One region of the Kitasatospora sp. NPDC048286 genome, then DNA from elsewhere that is predicted to be linked to it. Evidence: riboswitches for the same ligand, from Rfam matches in the RefSeq annotation. Region 1 holds a riboswitch; each other region holds the start of a gene.
The links. Region 1 has a riboswitch for cobalamin ahead of metE (5-methyltetrahydropteroyltriglutamate--homocysteine S-methyltransferase). Riboswitches for the same ligand answer to the same signal wherever they lie in the genome.
Positions count from the first base shown of each region.

Region 1 (4,207 bases):
GGGCCGTCCGTGCTCGGCCAGCATCCGGCGGCGCAGCGCGATCAGGTCCTGCCGTTCCTCGCTCTTGTCGAGGATGAAGAAGACGTCGGTACGACCGATCGCCTTGACCGCTTGCAGGGTGAGGTGGTCCGGGTCGCCCGCACCGATGCCGATGACGAAGATGTGCCGCATGGGGGACATTCTGCCGTCCGCCCCGGCGTACGGGCCCGGGGGCCGTACGTGGCCGACCGAAGCGGTGGGCGGTGGCTGTGAGCTGCGCGGATGGACGTAAGCTGGCGGGGCAGCTGGTTCGCCCCGCCCGCCGGGCGGGGTGTCGTCACGAGGGAACCCGGCGGGAGTCCGGGACCGCCCGCAGCGGCGAGCGGCAACGACCGCCGTCCTGTGCGCCGGGCCCGGCAACGGGTCCGGGGAGCGACGACCGGTGGGTGTCCGTCCCGGTTCGGCCGGGAGGGCGCGCCCACGAGTCCGAAGACCCGCCGCTGCCCGCGTGCCGTGGTGGCCCGCGGCCCACCACGACCCCGAGGGCGGGCCGATGGTGCGGGTGGGCCGCATACGGACGGCTGCCCGCTCCTCGGCGTGCCCGAGGTGCGCGACCTCACGAAGGAGAGTTCCGTGCAGCGGAACGCCGACCACGATTTCCACGGCGCCATGACGGGCGGGCCGTCGCTGTGACCAGTCCCGCTGTCCTCTCCCGCACCCCGGCCGACTCGGCGGTCACCCTCGCCCACATCATGAGCGACCACGACACCAACCTCTACGGTTCGGTGCACGGCGGCGTGATGATGAAGCTGATCGACGACGCGGCTGCCGCCGCCGCGGGTCGGCACGCCGGTGTTCCCGCGGTCACCGTCTCGGTCCGGGGGATGTCGTTCCTCGCGCCCGTCCGGGCGGGAGACCTCCTCACCGTCCGCGCCCGGGTCGGCCGCGTCGGGCGGACCTCGATGGACGTGTCGGTGGAGGTGACCTCGGAGCGGTGGAACCTCGCCGGGCCGGTGACCCGGGTGGCGACGGCGGAGCTGGTCTTCGTGGCGGTCGACTCGGACGGCAGGCCCCACCCGGTACCGGAGCTGGTCCCGGAGGGCGCCTGCGACGAGCAGCGCGCCGACCGCAACGGGCCGGAGCACGAGTCGGTCGAGTAGCCGCCCGCGGCCGGGGCGTCTCACCATGCAGACGGCTTTCGAGATTTCCGCCTCGACGGCGACGCTTTGCCCCTAAGCTGGCGACGCAGCTGGTTCGCCCCGTCCGCCAGGCGGGGTGTCGCAAGAGGGAACCCGGTGGGAATCCGGGACTGCCCCGCAGCGGTGAGTGGGAACGACCGCCGTCATACGCACTGGACCCGGGACGGGTCTGGGAAGCGACGGCCAGTAGGTGTCCGTCCCGGTTTCGGCCGGGTGGGCGTGCCCGCGAGTCCGAAGACCTGCCACTGCCCGTACGCGACCGTTCGCGTGCGGCCATCCGGTGACCTCGTGGGCGGGTCGGCGACCATACCAGGCGGAGCCGTGCACGGGTGCGGGTGTCCGTCCGGTTCGTCATCCCTTCGCGTCCTCGTGCCACCACCGGTGCACTTGAGGATTCAGGCTCGCGAAGGAGAGTCCCTTGACAGCGAAGTCCGCAGCCGCGGCGTCCGTGGCCACCGCGTACGGCTACCCCCGGCAGGGTCGTAACCGTGAACTGAAGAAGGCGATCGAGGGCTACTGGAAGGGCGCGGTCACGGCCGAGGCGCTGCTGTCGACCGCGGCCGACCTGCGCCGGACCAACTGGGCCCAGCTCGCCGAGGCGGGGGTCGGGGAGGTCCCGACCGGTGACTTCTCGTTCTACGACCACGTGCTGGACGCCAGCGTGGCGGTCGGCGCGATCCCGCCGCGGCACCGGGAGGCGGTCGACGCCGACCCGCTGGTCGGGTACTTCGCGATGGCGCGCGGCAACCAGGACGTCGCGCCGCTGGAGATGACCAAGTGGTTCGACACCAACTACCACTACCTGGTACCGGAGTTGGGGCCGGACACGGTGTTCGCCTCGAACCCGGCCAAGGCGGTCGGCGAGTTCGAGGAGGCCCTCGCGCTCGGCCACACCGCCCGTCCGGTGCTGGTCGGCCCGGTGACCTACCTGCTGCTGGCCAAGCCGGCCCCCGGGGTGGCCGAGGACTTCCAGCCGATCACCCTGCTGGACCGGCTGCTGCCGGTCTACGCGGAGCTGCTCGCGGCGCTCAGGGCCGCGGGGGCCGAGTGGGTCCAGCTGGACGAGCCCGCGCTGGTCCAGGACCGGACCCCGGCCGAGCTGAACGCCGCCGCCCGGGCCTACCGCGAGCTCGGCGCCCTCACCGAGCGGCCCAAGCTGCTGGTCGCGAGCTACTTCGACCGGCTCGGTGAGGCGCTGTCGGTGCTGGCCAAGGCCCCGGTGGAGGGCCTGGCGCTGGACTTCACCGGCCCGGCCGCCGCCAATCTGGAGGACCTCGCCGCCGTCGGCGGCCTGCCCGGCAAGCGGCTGGTCGCCGGGGTGATCGACGGGCGCAACATCTGGATCAACGACCTGGAGAAGTCGCTGGCCACCCTGGCGACCCTGCTCGGGCTCGCCGGCACCGTCGACGTCGCACCGTCCTGCTCACTGCTGCACGTCCCGCTCGACGCCGCCGCCGAACGGGAGTTGGACCCGCAGATCGCCCGCTGGCTGGCCTTCGCCAAGCAGAAGGCCGGCGAGGCGGCGCTGCTCGCCCGCGGCCTGCGCGAGGGCACCGGCGCGATCACCGCCGAGCTCGCCGCCAACCGCGCCGACCTCGCCTCCCGCGCCAACTCCCCGATCACCCACGACCCGGCGGTGCGCGCCCGGGCCGCCGCCGTCACCGCCGACGACACCCGCCGGGCCCAGCCCTACCCGCGGCGGGCCGAGGCCCAGCGCGCCCGGCTCGGCCTGCCGCTGCTGCCGACCACCACCATCGGCTCCTTCCCGCAGACCACCGAACTACGCACCGCACGCGCAGATCTGACGGCGGGTCGGATCGACGCGACCGCCTACCGGGAGCGGATGGAGGCCGAGGTCCGCGAGGTCATCGCCTACCAGGAGAAGGCCGGCCTGGACGTCCTGGTGCACGGCGAGCCCGAACGCAACGACATGGTCCAGTACTTCGCGGAGCAGCTCACCGGCTACCTCGCCACCCGGCACGGCTGGGTCCAGTCGTACGGCACCCGGTACGTACGCCCGCCGGTGCTGGCCGGGGACATCTCCCGCCCGCACCCGATGACCACCGACTGGTTCGGCTACGCGCAGAGCCTGACCGACCGCCCGGTCAAGGGCATGCTCACCGGCCCGGTCACCATGCTCGCCTGGTCCTTCGTCCGCGACGACCAGCCGCTCGCCGACACCGCCCGCCAGGTCGCTCTCGCCCTGCGCGACGAGGTCGGTGACCTGGAGGCGGCGGGCGCGGCCGTGGTGCAGGTGGACGAGCCGGCCCTGCGCGAGACCCTCCCGCTGCGGGCCGCCGCCCGCCCGGCGTACCTGGACTGGGCCACCGAGGCCTTCCGGCTGGCCACCTCCGGGGTGCGGGCCGACACCCAGATCCACACCCACATGTGCTACGCCGAGTTCGGCGCGATCATGACCGCGATCGACGACCTCGACGCGGACGTCATCTCGCTGGAGGCCGCCCGCTCCCACATGGAGGTGGCCGGCGAACTCGCCGAGGCGGGCTACCCGCGCGAGGTGGGCTTTGGCGTCTGGGACATCCACTCGCCGCGCGTCCCCAGCACCGCGGAGGCGGTCTCCCTGCTGCGCGCCGGCCTGGCGGCGATCCCGGCGGAGCGGCTCTGGGTCAACCCGGACTGCGGGCTGAAGACCCGCGGCTGGCCGGAGACCCGGGCCTCGCTGGAGAGCCTGGTCGGCGCCGCCCGGACGCTGCGCGCGGAACTGGCCGGCTGACGGAGCAGTATGGCGGCGGGGGTGGGCACGGCGACCCGTGGCGCCCACCCCCGGACCCGGGCCGCTACCTCCACCTCGTGGGCTCCGCGGCCCGGGTGATCACGGGTTGACCCAGCCGGCGGTCAGCGTCTGCACGGCCGAGCCGTCGAGGTCCTTGAGCTTCACCCCGGCGAAGGCCCGGGCGGCGTCGGAGGTGAGCAGCCGGAAGGCGGGGCGCTCGGCGTCGAGCAGGCCGAGGATCCGCTCGGCCGCGTCCTCGGCCGTCTGCGCGTTGGCGAAGGCGTTGCGGGTGCGG
Region 1 covers NZ_JBICZE010000007.1:405,654-409,860, reverse strand. The annotation lists gene cobF (precorrin-6A synthase (deacetylating)) at 1-171, opposite strand, end outside; gene ACGF13_RS19890 (acyl-CoA thioesterase) at 669-1,139, shown strand; cobalamin riboswitch at 1,213-1,440, shown strand; gene metE (5-methyltetrahydropteroyltriglutamate--homocysteine S-methyltransferase) at 1,597-3,912, shown strand; gene ACGF13_RS19880 (SDR family oxidoreductase) at 4,012-4,207, opposite strand, start outside.

Region 2 (4,207 bases), on a different contig from region 1:
CACCGCGATGCCGGCGAGCACGGTCCGGGCGGTCGGTAGCGACCGGGTGCGCGCGCCGGCCAGTGCCAGGACGACGACGGCGGCGAGCAGGGCACCGGCGAAGGCCGCCGTCGCCACCGCACCGGTGCCCACGACGCCGGACACGCCGGCGCCGAGGACGATCACGGTGACCGCGCCGGCGGCGGCTCCGTCCGAGATCCCGAGCAGGAAGGGATCGGCCAGGTCGTTCCCGGTCAGCGTCTGCAACACCGCACCGCAGACCGCGAGGCCGGCGCCGGTGGCAGCCGCTCCCAGAACCCGGGGGAGCCGCAGTTGCCAGACGATCTGATCGTCCAGCAGCGTGACGTTCGGGTCGCCCAGCCCGAGACGGCGCACCACGACGTCGATCACGGTGTGGACCGGCTCGTGTTGCGAGCCCACGGCCAGGCCGAGGAGCACGGTGGTCAGCAGCAGGGCCACACCGATGGCCAGCGCCGCCGTCGCGCGGCCCGGACCGGAGGACCGCACGACGGGGTGGGGCGCGGTGGTCATGAACCCGGGTGCAGCCGGCCCAGCCCCGCGGACACCCGGGCGGCACCGTCGGCGAGCAGCACGCCGGGAGTCGACTCCGAGAACGGCACCACCACGAAGGCCTTGCGCTGCACGGCGCCGAGCTTGCTCAGCACCGGGTCGTTCTCCAAGTAGTCGATCTTGGACTGGGCGGTGTCCCAGCCTGCGTCCGCGAGCACGATGGCGTCCGGGTCCGCCGCGACGACCTTCTCCCAGCTCACGTTCTGCCAGCCACCGGGCAGGTCCCCGAAGACGTTGCGGGCGCCCACGGCATCGAGTACGAGTTGAGGTCCGCCGTGGCCGGCACCGACGAACGGCGTCTTGGTGTCCGAGTCGTACCACAGGACCTTCAGGCCCTTGCCCGCGGCCGTCGCGGTGAACCGGGCAAGCTGCTGCTCCTGCTGCTGCTGGATCGCGACGGCCCGCTCCGGGACACCGAAGACCTTGGCGACGTCGTTCAGTTCGCCCCACATCGCCTGCCAGGTCGTCGGCGGTACCTTGCTCTTGTCCGAGCAGCCGAACGGGGACACGTACGACGGGATGCCCTGGTTGCGCAGTTCCTCCCGGCTGCCCGCGACCTTGTCGGTGAACGCGCTGGCGTAGGAGGCGTACAGGAAGTCGGGACGGGCCGCGAGGAGCTTCTCCTTCGTCGGGTACTCCTTGGAGAGCACCGGGACGGAGTCGTAGGCCGCCTTCCACTTCTCCGGGACGGAGTCGTCGAGGTAGGCGGTACCGGCCATGCGGGACTGCAGGCCGAGGGCCAGGGCCACCTCGGTGGCACCCTGGTTGAGGGTCACCAGCCGCTCGGGCGGCGCGCCGACCGTCACGGTGGTCCCGCAGTTGTCCACGCCGACCGGCGCGGCACTCCCGGCCGTCCCGCCGGACGCGACGGGAGCCGGGGCGCCCGCGCAGGCGCCGAGCATGCCGGTGAACAGGACGGCCGCGACCGCCCGGCCGACACGTATCGGCCCTCTGGGACGTGCGGAATGTACGGAATGTGCGGAACGTATGGATCGAAACGGGTACGGCAGACCGCTGGGCACGTGTTCTCCAAAACCCTCGTGGAACATGTCGCGCCGTGGCCGGTCTCCTGGCTTCCGCATCGACGCGCCGCGGCCGACCTTCCCAAGCGGCTCTTCCAGCCCGCCCAGTGGCCCTGACCGGCGGCAGAGCCGGTCAGCGAGGGCCGCGGAACTCCGCGGCAACAGTGGCGAGGGCCGCACCGGAATTCGACCGGTTTCCCGAACACCACGGCGCTGGCAACATATCAGGGCTCGCGATCCCGCCGGCGAGCGGCCGGGCACCGCAGGGCGCGGACGGGGGAGCCGCGACGACCTGCGGATTCCCGCCGACGCAGCGCGGGCGGGGCCGCGCCGCGGTGGCGGTGGTTCATCGGGCGGTCGGCGCCTGGCAGGTGAGGTCGCCCCCCGGGAGCTTGCCCGTGGTCAGGTAGCGCGTGGCGGACTCGTCCGCGCAGGACCCCCTGCCGTAGACGCCGTGCCCCTCTCCTCCCAGGACGGTGATCATCCGGGAGCCGCGCAGGGACCGGTGCATGCCCTGGGCGGCGGTCAGGGGCGTCTGGGAGTCCCACTCGTTCTGCAGGATCAGCGCTTGGACGTCGTTGTCCACCGTGGTCGGGGCTTCGGCGCCGGGCTTCCAGAAGGCGCACGGCTTGATGCCGTACGCGAAGTCCCCGTACAGCGGGTACCGGGCCCTGCCGCGCACGGTGTCGCGCCGGTACTGCCCGGGGTCACGCGGCCACGATGCGGCGGTGTCGCCGCACATGACCGCCCAGAGGCCCGCGAGCTCGTTCTCCGGGGGGAGTTCGGGGGCGGGCGCCGGCGCGGCGGGCTTGTCGTCCTCGGCGGCCTTCTTCAGTTCGGCGATCCAGTCGGCGGCCTTCCGCTCCGTGAAGAAGATGTCGCGCACGGCGCGGATGTCGTCGCCGGTGAGGGGGCCGTCGCCGGTGTCGACGGGCTTGCGATCCGCCCGGGCGACGATGTCCCAGAAGGTGTTGCGGACTTCGGCCGGGGTTCGGCCCAGGTGGTACGTGGTGTCCCGCCCCGCGGTCCACTCGCTCCACCGCGTGAAGGCGGGCTCGGTCGCCTGCGCCATCTGCTGGAAGGTGCCCCGCCCGTACTGGGTGGGGTCGACCGCGCTGTCCAGCACGAACCGGTCGGCCCGCTGGGGGAACATCTGCAGGTAGACGGCGCCGAGATAGGTGCCGTAAGAGCCCCCGTAGTAGGAGATCCTCTTCTCGCCCAGGACGGTGCGGATGAGGTCCATGTCGCGGGCGGTGTTGCGGGTGGTGATGTGACGCAGCTTGTCGCCTTCCGCGGCGGCGCACTTGTCGGCCACTGTTCGCGCCCACCGCACGTCCTTCGCGAAGGTCTCGGCGTGGTATGGGCGGTCGATGTTCAGCTCGTCGGGCGTCAGACCGCAGCTGACGGGGGAGCTCTGCCCGATGCCCCTCGGATCGAAGCCGACGAGGTCGTACCGGTCCTTCACCTCCTGGGGGATGACCGGCTCCATGGCGACCGGCAGACCCAGACCCGACGCGCCGGGACCGCCGGGGTTGAACAGCAGCACGCCGCGGCGTTGTTGCGCACTGCTCGCCTTCAACCGGTTCACCACGACGTCGAGCTTCTCGCCGTCGGGGTTGCCGTAGTCCAGTGGCACCTTGACGGTCGCGCACTGGAAAGCGGCCGGCGTGTGCTCGTCGCAGTGCCCCCAGCGGAGCGTCTGCTGGGTGTACGGCCGCATCGGGTCCTCGGCGACGGTGCCGGACGTGGCGGAGGCCGTCGCCGGTGTCAGCGTCGCGGCCAGAACCACCGCAGCTCCGACGGTCACGAGAGAGGATATGGGTGTGTTTCGCATCGTCATGCTGATCCTTCGAATGATCGGATGATGAGCTCTCCGCGTCTCCGCGTCTTCGCTGAGGCCGACGAGCCCGGGAACGGGAGTGGGGGCCGGTCAACGCCCGGCGAGGAATCGGTGGGCCGGGCAGGACACGATCATGGCTTTCGGGTGACGGTCACACATCACGCGAAGTAGGGAAGGGTTCCTCCCCCGATCGGGGGAGGAACCCGGCGTGCTGAGGCCCTCGCGCAGGTGAGATCGGCCGGGCGCCGTCCCGCATCGCCCGCCGTGCGTCACCGCCGCCCGTACCGGTGGCCGAAAGCGAACGGCAGGATGCCGGGCAGACGGGGGCTGTGGAATGTTCGTGGCCATGGACGATCAGTGGCCGTCGGGCCGGTTCGAGTTGCGGTTGATGGAGTACGAGGTCCGGAGGGAGCTGGTGGTCGGCGGAACGGCCGCGGGGCTGCCGGTGACGCTGTCGCCCGACCGGGGCGTCGACGAGCAGCAGCGCTGGTACGCGGACCGGTACTCCTCGCGGCAGGCGCGGATCCGGCACGCGGCGAGCGGGCTGTGCCTGACGGCGGAGAGCGATGCGACCGGGGCGCGGTTGCGGCTGGAGCCCGCCCGCCGGGAGGGCGAGGAGGGTTGGGGGCTGCAGCTGTGGACGGTGGAGCGGCGGATGTTCGGCGAGACACTGGACGGAAGCGTCGTCGACCGGTGCCGGCTGCTGCACCTCGGCTCCGGCTCGCAGGTGGGGGTCCGGGGCCGTGACCTGATCCTGACGGCGGTCCCGAAGGAG
Region 2 covers NZ_JBICZE010000025.1:52,836-57,042, reverse strand. The annotation lists gene ACGF13_RS38125 (FecCD family ABC transporter permease) at 1-531, opposite strand, end outside; gene ACGF13_RS38120 (ABC transporter substrate-binding protein) at 528-1,472, opposite strand; cobalamin riboswitch at 1,612-1,817, opposite strand; gene ACGF13_RS38115 (alpha/beta hydrolase) at 1,939-3,426, opposite strand; gene ACGF13_RS38110 (hypothetical protein) at 3,779-4,207, shown strand, end outside.
Region 2: another riboswitch for cobalamin. It lies ahead of ACGF13_RS38120 (ABC transporter substrate-binding protein); the one in region 1 lies ahead of metE (5-methyltetrahydropteroyltriglutamate--homocysteine S-methyltransferase).

Region 3 (4,207 bases), on a different contig from region 1:
TCGGACTGGGCAACATGGGCGGCCCGATGGCCGCCAACCTCGTCAAGGCCGGCCACCGGGTGACCGGCTACGACCTCGCGGCGGACGCCCGTGAGCGGGCGGCGGGCCACGGGATCGCCGTCGCCGAGTCGGCGGAGCGGGCGGTGGCCGGGGCCGAGGTGGTCATCACCATGCTGCCGACCGGCCGGCACGTGCTGGGGGCCTACGAGGGCCTGACCGCCGCCGCGCGCGAGGCGCTGTTCGTGGACTGCTCCACCATCGCCGTCGGGGACGCCCGGATCGCCGCCGACCTGGCCCGCACGACCGGGCACCGGGCCGTCGACGCGCCGGTGTCCGGTGGTGTGCCCGGCGCCGAGGCCGCGAGCCTGACCTTCATGGTCGGCGCGGAGGACGCCGACTTCGGCGAGGCCGAACCGTTGCTGGCCGCGATGGGCCGCCGGGTCGTGCACTGCGGCGCCTCCGGGTCGGGGCAGGCCGCGAAGATCTGCAACAACATGATCCTGGGCGTCTCGATGATCGCGGTCAGCGAGGCCTTCGTCCTCGGGGAGAGCCTCGGGCTCAGCCACGAGGCGCTGTTCGACGTGGCCTCCGCCGCCTCCGGGCAGTGCTGGGCGCTCACGTCCAACTGCCCCGTCCCCGGGCCCGTCCCCACCAGCCCGGCGAACCGCGACTACGCGGCCGGGTTCGCCGCCGCCCTGATGGCCAAGGACCTCGGACTGGCCGCCGGGGCGGCCGAATCCGCCGGCCTGCCCACCGAACTCGGGCGCAGGGCAGCGCAGTTGTACGCCGACTTCGCGGCGGCCGACGGCGCCGGGCTGGACTTCTCCGCCATCATCACCACCCTCGGGAAGGGCACCGCATGACCTACCCCGGCATCGGCGGCTCGCAGCGACTGACCCGCGCGGTCGGCAAGGCCAAGGCCATGGAACTGTGCCTGACCGGCCGGATGATGGGCGCCGAGGAGGCCGAGCGGGCCGGCCTGGTCTCCCGGATCGTCCCGGCCGACCAGCTGCTCACCGAGGCGCTGGCCACCGCCGAAACCATCGCGGCGATGTCCGCCCCGGCGGCGATCATGCTCAAGGAAAGCGTCGACCGCTCGTACGAGACCACCCTCGCCGAAGGCGTCCGCTTCGAGCGCCGGCTCTTCCACGCCACCTTCGCCACGGCGGACCAGAAGGAGGGCATGGCCGCCTTCACCGAGAAGCGCCCGCCGGAGTTCCGCAACCGCTGACGGCCCGCGCGGTGCGCCCCCCTCGACGGGGTGGCGCACCGCCCGTCGGCTCAGGACCTACCGGAGCAGCGTCGCGGGAGGCTTCGAACACCGTGCTGTGACGCACGATCCCTTGACCGGATCTTTCCCGTTTCGCCATGATGAGCCGTCATGTTCTGACTCCGCCGATGGGGGAAGTCCGGTCCGAATCCGGCGCTGACCCGCAACGGTAGGCCGTCGACGCCATGTCGGCGGCGAGCCCGAGTACCCGTCGGCGGAGGCGTGTCGTCCCCTCCTCCCGTCGTGGTCTGCGGGCCGGAGCTCCGAGGGCTGCCCCGGCACCGTGCCGCTGTCCTCCGGGCCCCTGCGTCCAGGCCCGGAAAGGCACCCATGCCCACGCTCCGCCGCACTCTCGGTCTGCTCGCGATACCCGCCCTGGCGCTCGCCACCGCGCTCCCCGCCACCGCCACCGCCACCGCCGCCCACGCCGACACGGCCTCGTCCAGGACCGTCCTTCCCGACGCCGCGGCGGCCGGCTGGCTGGCCCGCCAACTCGTCGACGGGGACCACTTCGAGTCCGTCTTCAACGGCACCGCCTACCCCGACCAGGGCCTGACCATCGACGCCGTGCTGGCCTTCGCGGCCTCGCGCAGCTCCGACGAGGCCGCCGCCAAGGCGACCGCCTGGCTGGCGAAGCCCGAGATCCTCTCCGGCTACCTGGGCGACGGCACGACCGAGGCGTACGCGGGCGCGACCGCCAAGCTGCTGCTCGCCGTCGAGGTGCGCGGCGCGAACCCCGCGAGCTTCGGCGGCGTCGACCTGCCCTCGCGGCTGCGCTCGCTCCAGACCGCGGAGGGGCGCTTCTCCGACCGCTCCCAGTGGGGCGACTACAGCAACGCCTTCGGCCAGTCGCTGGCCCTGATCGCCCTGCACCGCACCTCCGGTGACGCCCCGACGGCGGCCGTGGACTTCCTCGCGAACAGCCAGTGCGCGGACGGCGGCTTCCCCATCTCCTTCGGCCAACCCACCTGCGCCGGTGACCCGGACGCCACCGCCCTCGCCGTGCAGGCCCTCGCCGCCACCGGCCGCACCGCCAAGGCGAACACCGGCCTCGACTGGCTGGCCGCCCACCAGAACGCCGACGGCGGCTTCGCGGCCGCGGGGGCCACCACCTCCAACGCCAACACCACCGGCCTGGCCACCCAGGCCCTGCTCTCCGGCGGGCGCTTCGGCACCGGCCTCAAGGGCTGGAGCCGGCTGGTCAAGTTCCAGCAGGGCTGCTCCGCCGATCCGGTGGTGCGGGGCGCGGTCGCCTACGACGCGACCGGTTTCAACGCGGCCAGCGGCACCCGGGCCACCGCGCAGGCCGTCCTCGGCCTCGCCGGCACCCCGCTGTCGACGCTCTCCGCCGCCGGCGCGCGTCCCGACTCCCCCACCCTGGCCTGCCCGGCACCGGCCACCCGCTGAACGAGCCCGAGACTGCGAGGAGTTCACCGATGACCGACACCGTCACCGCATCCCGCCCCGCCCGCCGCACGCTCGGCTCGATCGCCGCCGCCGCGGCTCTCACCGCCGGCCTGCTCGGCGTCTCCGCCGCCCAGGCCCCGCAGGCCCGGGCCGCCGCCTGCAGCGGCACCACCGGCGTCACCGTCGTGGTCGACTTCACCGCCGTCGGCGGCGGCATCCAGACCGGCTGCGCGCCCGGGGACCCCGCCAGCGGCCTGGCCGCGCTGACCGGCGCCGGGTTCTCGTACGCCTTCCACCCGCGCTACCCGGGCTTCGTCTGCACGATCAACGCGCTGCCGACGACCTGCACCAACCCGACCGGCAGCGCCTACTGGTCGTACTGGCACGCCCAGCACGGCGGCCCCTGGTCGTACAGCAGCCTGGGCGCGGGCAGCTACAACCCGGCGCCGGGTGACGTCGAGGGCTGGTCCTTCGGCGCCGGCGCCCAGCCGGGCATCACGGCGCCCTGACGTCCGACGCGACGCCGGTGCCCCGGCCCCTGCCACGTGGGGGCCGGGGCACCGCGTGCCCGGGTTCACCTGCCGTGCGCCACCCTCCGGCGGCGGACGAAGCGCTCGACCAGCAGCACGGTGGCGACGGCCGCCACGGTGAACAGCAGCGTGTTGGCCACGATGCCGGCCGTGGTCAGCCAGCCGGGTTCCTCGCCGTTCGGCAGTGTGGTCTCGGTGAACAGTCCGCCGATGCCGGTCAGCACCCCTCGTGCGAGGTAGAGGGCGGCCAGCGCGACGAGGCCGACGGGAAGGGTGAGGACGATCGACGCGAGGTAGTAGCGCCCGTTCTCCGTCAGCCCGCCCAGGACGGCCAGCCCGCCGACCAAGGCCACGTAGCCGCCTGCCACCCATCCGGAAACACCCGTCGGCATCCGTTCCCCCTGTCCTGTGGTCCGGCGGCGGATCCGTCGGGCCGTCATGGTTCTGCCCCGCCGGAGGGGAGGCGACCCGTGGTCGGCTCCCCTCCGGCGCCGTGCGGTCAGCTGCCGTAGCGCAGCGAGACGGTGTCGCCGAGGTGGACCGTGGTGGCCCGGGTGGCGCCGGTCACGGCGCCGCCGTCCAGGCTGACCTGCCAGGTGAACGAGCCGCTGTTGGCCGTGCCGTTGAGCGCGGTGACGGTGCCGCCGCCGGTGGACGGCGTGACGGAGGTGACGCAGCCGCCCGGGGTGGCGCTGCCTGCCGCGTCGAGGACGTCACCGAGGGTCGCGGTGGTGCCGGTCGGGGTGAGGGTGACGGCGCAGACCTTGGGCGTGCCGGTGCCGTCGTCGACGACCAGGGCGAGCCTGGCGGCGGTGCCGGCGGTGAAGCCGGTGGTGGCGGCCCAGGTGGGTTCGCCCGCGGTGGTCGGGGCCGGCGGCGTGGCGGTGAACCCGGCCCCGGCGACGGCGCGCAGCCCGTCCACGGAGGCGTAGGGGGACGGGGTGGTGTCGGTGGGCAGGTACTTGAAGCCGCCGCCGGGCTTGAACTGCTGGGCGATGAG
Region 3 covers NZ_JBICZE010000008.1:76,848-81,054, forward strand. The annotation lists gene mmsB (3-hydroxyisobutyrate dehydrogenase) at 1-863, shown strand, start outside; partial or broken gene ACGF13_RS20480 (enoyl-CoA hydratase-related protein) at 869-1,231, shown strand; cobalamin riboswitch at 1,361-1,501, shown strand; gene ACGF13_RS20485 (prenyltransferase/squalene oxidase repeat-containing protein) at 1,601-2,677, shown strand; gene ACGF13_RS20490 (flagellar hook-length control protein FliK) at 2,707-3,186, shown strand; gene ACGF13_RS20495 (hypothetical protein) at 3,252-3,599, opposite strand; gene ACGF13_RS20500 (hypothetical protein) at 3,707-4,207, opposite strand, start outside.
Region 3: another riboswitch for cobalamin. It lies ahead of ACGF13_RS20485 (prenyltransferase/squalene oxidase repeat-containing protein); the one in region 1 lies ahead of metE (5-methyltetrahydropteroyltriglutamate--homocysteine S-methyltransferase).

Region 4 (4,207 bases), on a different contig from region 1:
GCCCCGGTCCAGGGCGGCCGCCGCCCGCCATACCAGCGCCCTGGCCGCCTCCAACTCCGTCGCCATGTCGGCGAGTCGGAACTGCAGGGCCTGGGAGTGCAGGAGCCGGGCGCCGAACGCCTCGCGGTCCGCCAGGTAGCCGGTGGCGCGCTCCAGGGCGTCCTGCGCGCCGCCGAGCGAGCAGGCGGCGATGCCGAGTCGGCCCCCGTTCAGCCCGCTCATGGCGATCCGGAAGCCCTCGCCCTCCGCGCCGAGCAGGCGGTCGGCGGGCAGGCGCACCCCGTCGAGGAGCACCTGCCGGGTGGGCTGGGCGTTCCAGCCCATCTTCCGCTCGTTCGGCCCGAACGAGACGCCGGGGTCGTTCCGTCGGACGACGAAGGCGGACACCCCGTCGGCCCCCGGGCCGCCGGTGCGGGCCATCACCAGGTAGACCTCGGAGGCGCCGGCGCCGGAGATGAACTGCTTGACGCCGTCGAGCACCCAGGCGTCCCCGTCCCGGCGGGCCCGGGTGGTGAGCGCGGCGGCGTCCGAGCCGGCGCCCGGCTCGGTGAGGCAGTAGCTGGCGGGGGTCTCCATCGTGCAGAGACCAGCCAGCCACCGGGCGCGCTGGGCGTCGTCGCCGTAGCGGTCGATCATCCAGGCGACCATGTTGTGGATGGACAGGTAGGCGGCGATCGAGGGGCAGCCGGTCGCCAGCGCCTCGAAGACGAGCACGCCGTCGGCGCGGGTGAGCCCGGATCCGCCGGACTCCTCGCCGACGTAGACGCCGGCCAGGCCGACCTCCGCCGCCTTGCGCAGCACGTCCACCGGGAAGTGCTTGGCCTGGTCCCACTCGACGGCGTTCGGTGCGAGGTGCTCGCGGGCGAAGGCCCGGGTCGTCTCGACGATGGCGAGTTGATCGTCGGTCAGTTGCGTGTGCACGGCCCGCCTCAGCTCATCGTCGGCATGGTGAAGCTCGCGCCCTCCTTGACCCCGGAGGGCCAGCGCGAGGTGACGGTGCGGGTGCGGGTGTAGAAGCGGATCGAGTCCGGCCCGTGCTGGTTGAGGTCGCCGAAGGCGGAGCGCTTCCAGCCGCCGAAGGTGTGGTAGGCGATCGGGACCGGGATGGGCACGTTGACGCCGACCATGCCGGTGTTCACCCGGCGGGTGAAGTCACGGGCGGTGTCGCCGTCCCGGGTGTAGATGGCCACGCCGTTGCCGTACTGGTGCTCGCTGGGCAGCCGCAGCGCCTCCTCGTAGTCGGCGGCGCGGACGACGGTGAGCACCGGGCCGAAGATCTCCTCCTGGTAGATCCGCATGTCCGGGGTGACCCGGTCGAACAGGGAGGCGCCGAGGAAGTAGCCGTCCTCGTGGCCGGGGAGGCGGAAGTCCCTTCCGTCCACGACGAGTTCGGCGCCCTCCCGGACGCCGAGGTCCAGGTGGTCGCGGACGCGGCCCAGCGCGTCGCGGCCCACCAGCGGGCCGAAGTCCGCCGCCGGGTCGTCCGAGCGGCCGACCTTGAGCCCGGCGATCCGCTCGACCAGCTTCGCCACCAGGGCGTCCGCGGTCTCCTCGCCCACCGGTACGGCGACCGAGATCGCCATGCAGCGTTCCCCGGCCGAGCCGTAGCCGGCGCCGACCAGCGCGTCGGCGGCCTGGTCGAGGTCGGCGTCCGGCATCACGATCATGTGGTTCTTGGCGCCGCCGAAGCACTGCGCCCGCTTCCCGTGCGCAGCGGCGGTCGCGTACACGTACTGGGCGATCGGCGTGGAGCCGACGAAACCGAGCGCCTCGACCCGCGGGTCCCCCAGCAGGGTGTCCACGGCCTCCTTGCCGCCGTTGACCACGTTGAGCACGCCCGGCGGCAGCCCGGCCTCCAGGAACAGCTCGGCCAGTCGCAGCGGCACCGAGGGGTCGCGCTCGGAGGGCTTGAGGACGAAGGCGTTGCCGCAGGCCAGCGCGGGTGCGGCCTTCCAGAGCGGGATCATCGCGGGGAAGTTGAACGGCGTGATGCCGGCGACGACGCCGAGCGGCTGGCGCATCGAGTAGACGTCGATGCCGGTGCCGGCGTTGTCGCTGAACTCGCCCTTCAGCAGGTGCGGGATCCCGGCGGCGAACTCCACGACCTCCAGGCCGCGTTGGATGTCGCCGTGGGCGTCGGCCACGGTCTTGCCGTGCTCGGCGGACAGCAGCCGGGCCAGTTCCTCCTTCTCCTGCTCGACCAGTTGCAGGAAGCGCAGCAGCACCCGCGCCCGCCGCTGCGGGTTCCAGGCCGCCCACGCGGGCTGGGCCTGCGCGGCGTCGGCGATCACCGCCTCGACCTCGGCGCGGTCGGCCAGCGGCACCCGGGCCTGCACCCGGCCGGTGTTGGGGTCGTACACGTCGCCGAAGCGGCCGGACGTCCCGGCGACGCGCTTGCCGCCGACGAAGTGGGTCAGTTCACGGACCATCGGTTCCTACTCTCGACAGGGTCGGGGAGAGGAGGAATGGAGGCCGCCGCCGACGGGCGGGCGCACGGTGGTGCGGCCGCGCGACGTCACGGTGGCGGTGGCATGACGATCCGTCAGAGCGGTTGGGCCCCGGCAGTCGTCGGCACAGGACAGCCAGGAGCAGTGGAACGGGAGCAGCCCGGAGTCATGCGTGTCGTCTCCATCCTCGTGGAAAACACGGATCACCCGCGGCCGGTATCCTGACTCCCGGATCACCGCACGCCCTCAGGCCTTCCCGGCTGGCTGCCAGTGGCCGTCCCTCACGAGGACGAACTCCCCGGTCACAGTGGCGGGACCGTGCCGGACTCACACCGGCTTCCCTGACACCGCGGACCTGCCGTCGGCCATATAGTTGGACGTCCTAGTAAGTCCAGAGGGCGCCGTCTGCGCGTTGTGCCCGCCCTGAGGCCCGCTGACCTGTGCCACCGAGCGGGCCCGGCCGGCCGTGCGCTCCGGGCTTTGGTGGGGGGTGAGGGCGCGGCGGTCCCGGCGTGCCGAGCCGCGGCCGTCGAAGGAGACCGTACGGAACGGCCCGCACCGCACCCCGCGTGTCGCGGGCTGGGCTTCGATCCGGCTGAAACGGGGTCATTCGTGTGGCGGAGTGTGGCGCGCGTCGGCTTGCGTGAACAGGGCCGCGCCCGATTCCCTGACGCCACGTCTGCCAGTGTCCGTTGGCGGGCAGCTACTTCGGGAGCAATTGTGCTTGCACGAATCATGTCCATCGCGGCCGCAGCCGTGACTCTCGTCGCGGTCCAGCCGGGCCTCGCCGTCGCGGCGGCCGACCCCAGCACCACAGTCACGTTCGCCGTCACGTCCGGCGCGTTGACGCTGACGGTACCGGCCAGTGCCAACCTCGGCTCGGGAGCGCCCGGCACCGTCATCAGCGCGCCGATCGGGCCCTGTACCGTCACCGACGATCGCGCCCTCGCCTCGGCCTCCTGGACGGTGACCGCAGCGGAGACGGACTTCACAAACGGTGTGACGACGATCGCCGCCACCGACGCCACCTACACGGTCGGGACGGTGACGACGACCGGTACCATCACCGCCACTCCAACGAACGTGACGCTGAGCAACAGCGCGCAGACGGTGCTCACCGGGAGCGCCGGTGTCGGAGACAACACCGCGTCCTGGAACCCGACAATCTCCGTCAACGTGCCCCCCAGCGCCGTCGGCGGGATCTACACCGGAACGCTGACCCAGTCCGTTGCCTGATGGAATGAAGGGCGCGCGCCGGTGCGGGGTTCTGCTGCTGGCGCTGGCCCTCGTACAGGCGGCCGGGGTGATGCCGGCAGCGGGGCATGCGGCACCCGGGTTGTCCTCCCCCCGGGACCCGGCCGCGGGGAAGACCATCGGTATCAAGCTGCTCGACGCTCCGGAAAGCCGCCGTGCGGATCCCAGGGCGCACGCCTACATCGTCGACCACGTCGCGCCCGGCTCGACCATCGAGCGGCGGGTGGAGGTCACCAACGAGTCGTCCACGCCGATGCACGTCAACGTCTACGCCGCGGCGGCCACCATCGCGAAGGGTGAGTTCACCTTCGCGCCGGAGCGCACCCCCAACGAGCTGACCGGCTGGACGTCACTCGACACGGCGGACCTTGAGCTGGCGGCCTCCGAAACGGTGCGAGTACGCGCCACCATCCGGGTGCCCGGGGACGCCGCCGCCGGGGAGCGATACGGCGTCATCTGGGCACAGACGGACACCCCCACGGACCGCTCGCACAATGTGACGTTCC
Region 4 covers NZ_JBICZE010000008.1:71,328-75,534, reverse strand. The annotation lists gene ACGF13_RS20465 (acyl-CoA dehydrogenase family protein) at 1-921, opposite strand, end outside; gene ACGF13_RS20460 (CoA-acylating methylmalonate-semialdehyde dehydrogenase) at 930-2,429, opposite strand; cobalamin riboswitch at 2,641-2,832, opposite strand; gene ACGF13_RS20455 (hypothetical protein) at 3,183-3,683, shown strand; gene ACGF13_RS20450 (peptidase) at 3,688-4,207, shown strand, end outside.
Region 4: another riboswitch for cobalamin. It lies ahead of ACGF13_RS20460 (CoA-acylating methylmalonate-semialdehyde dehydrogenase); the one in region 1 lies ahead of metE (5-methyltetrahydropteroyltriglutamate--homocysteine S-methyltransferase).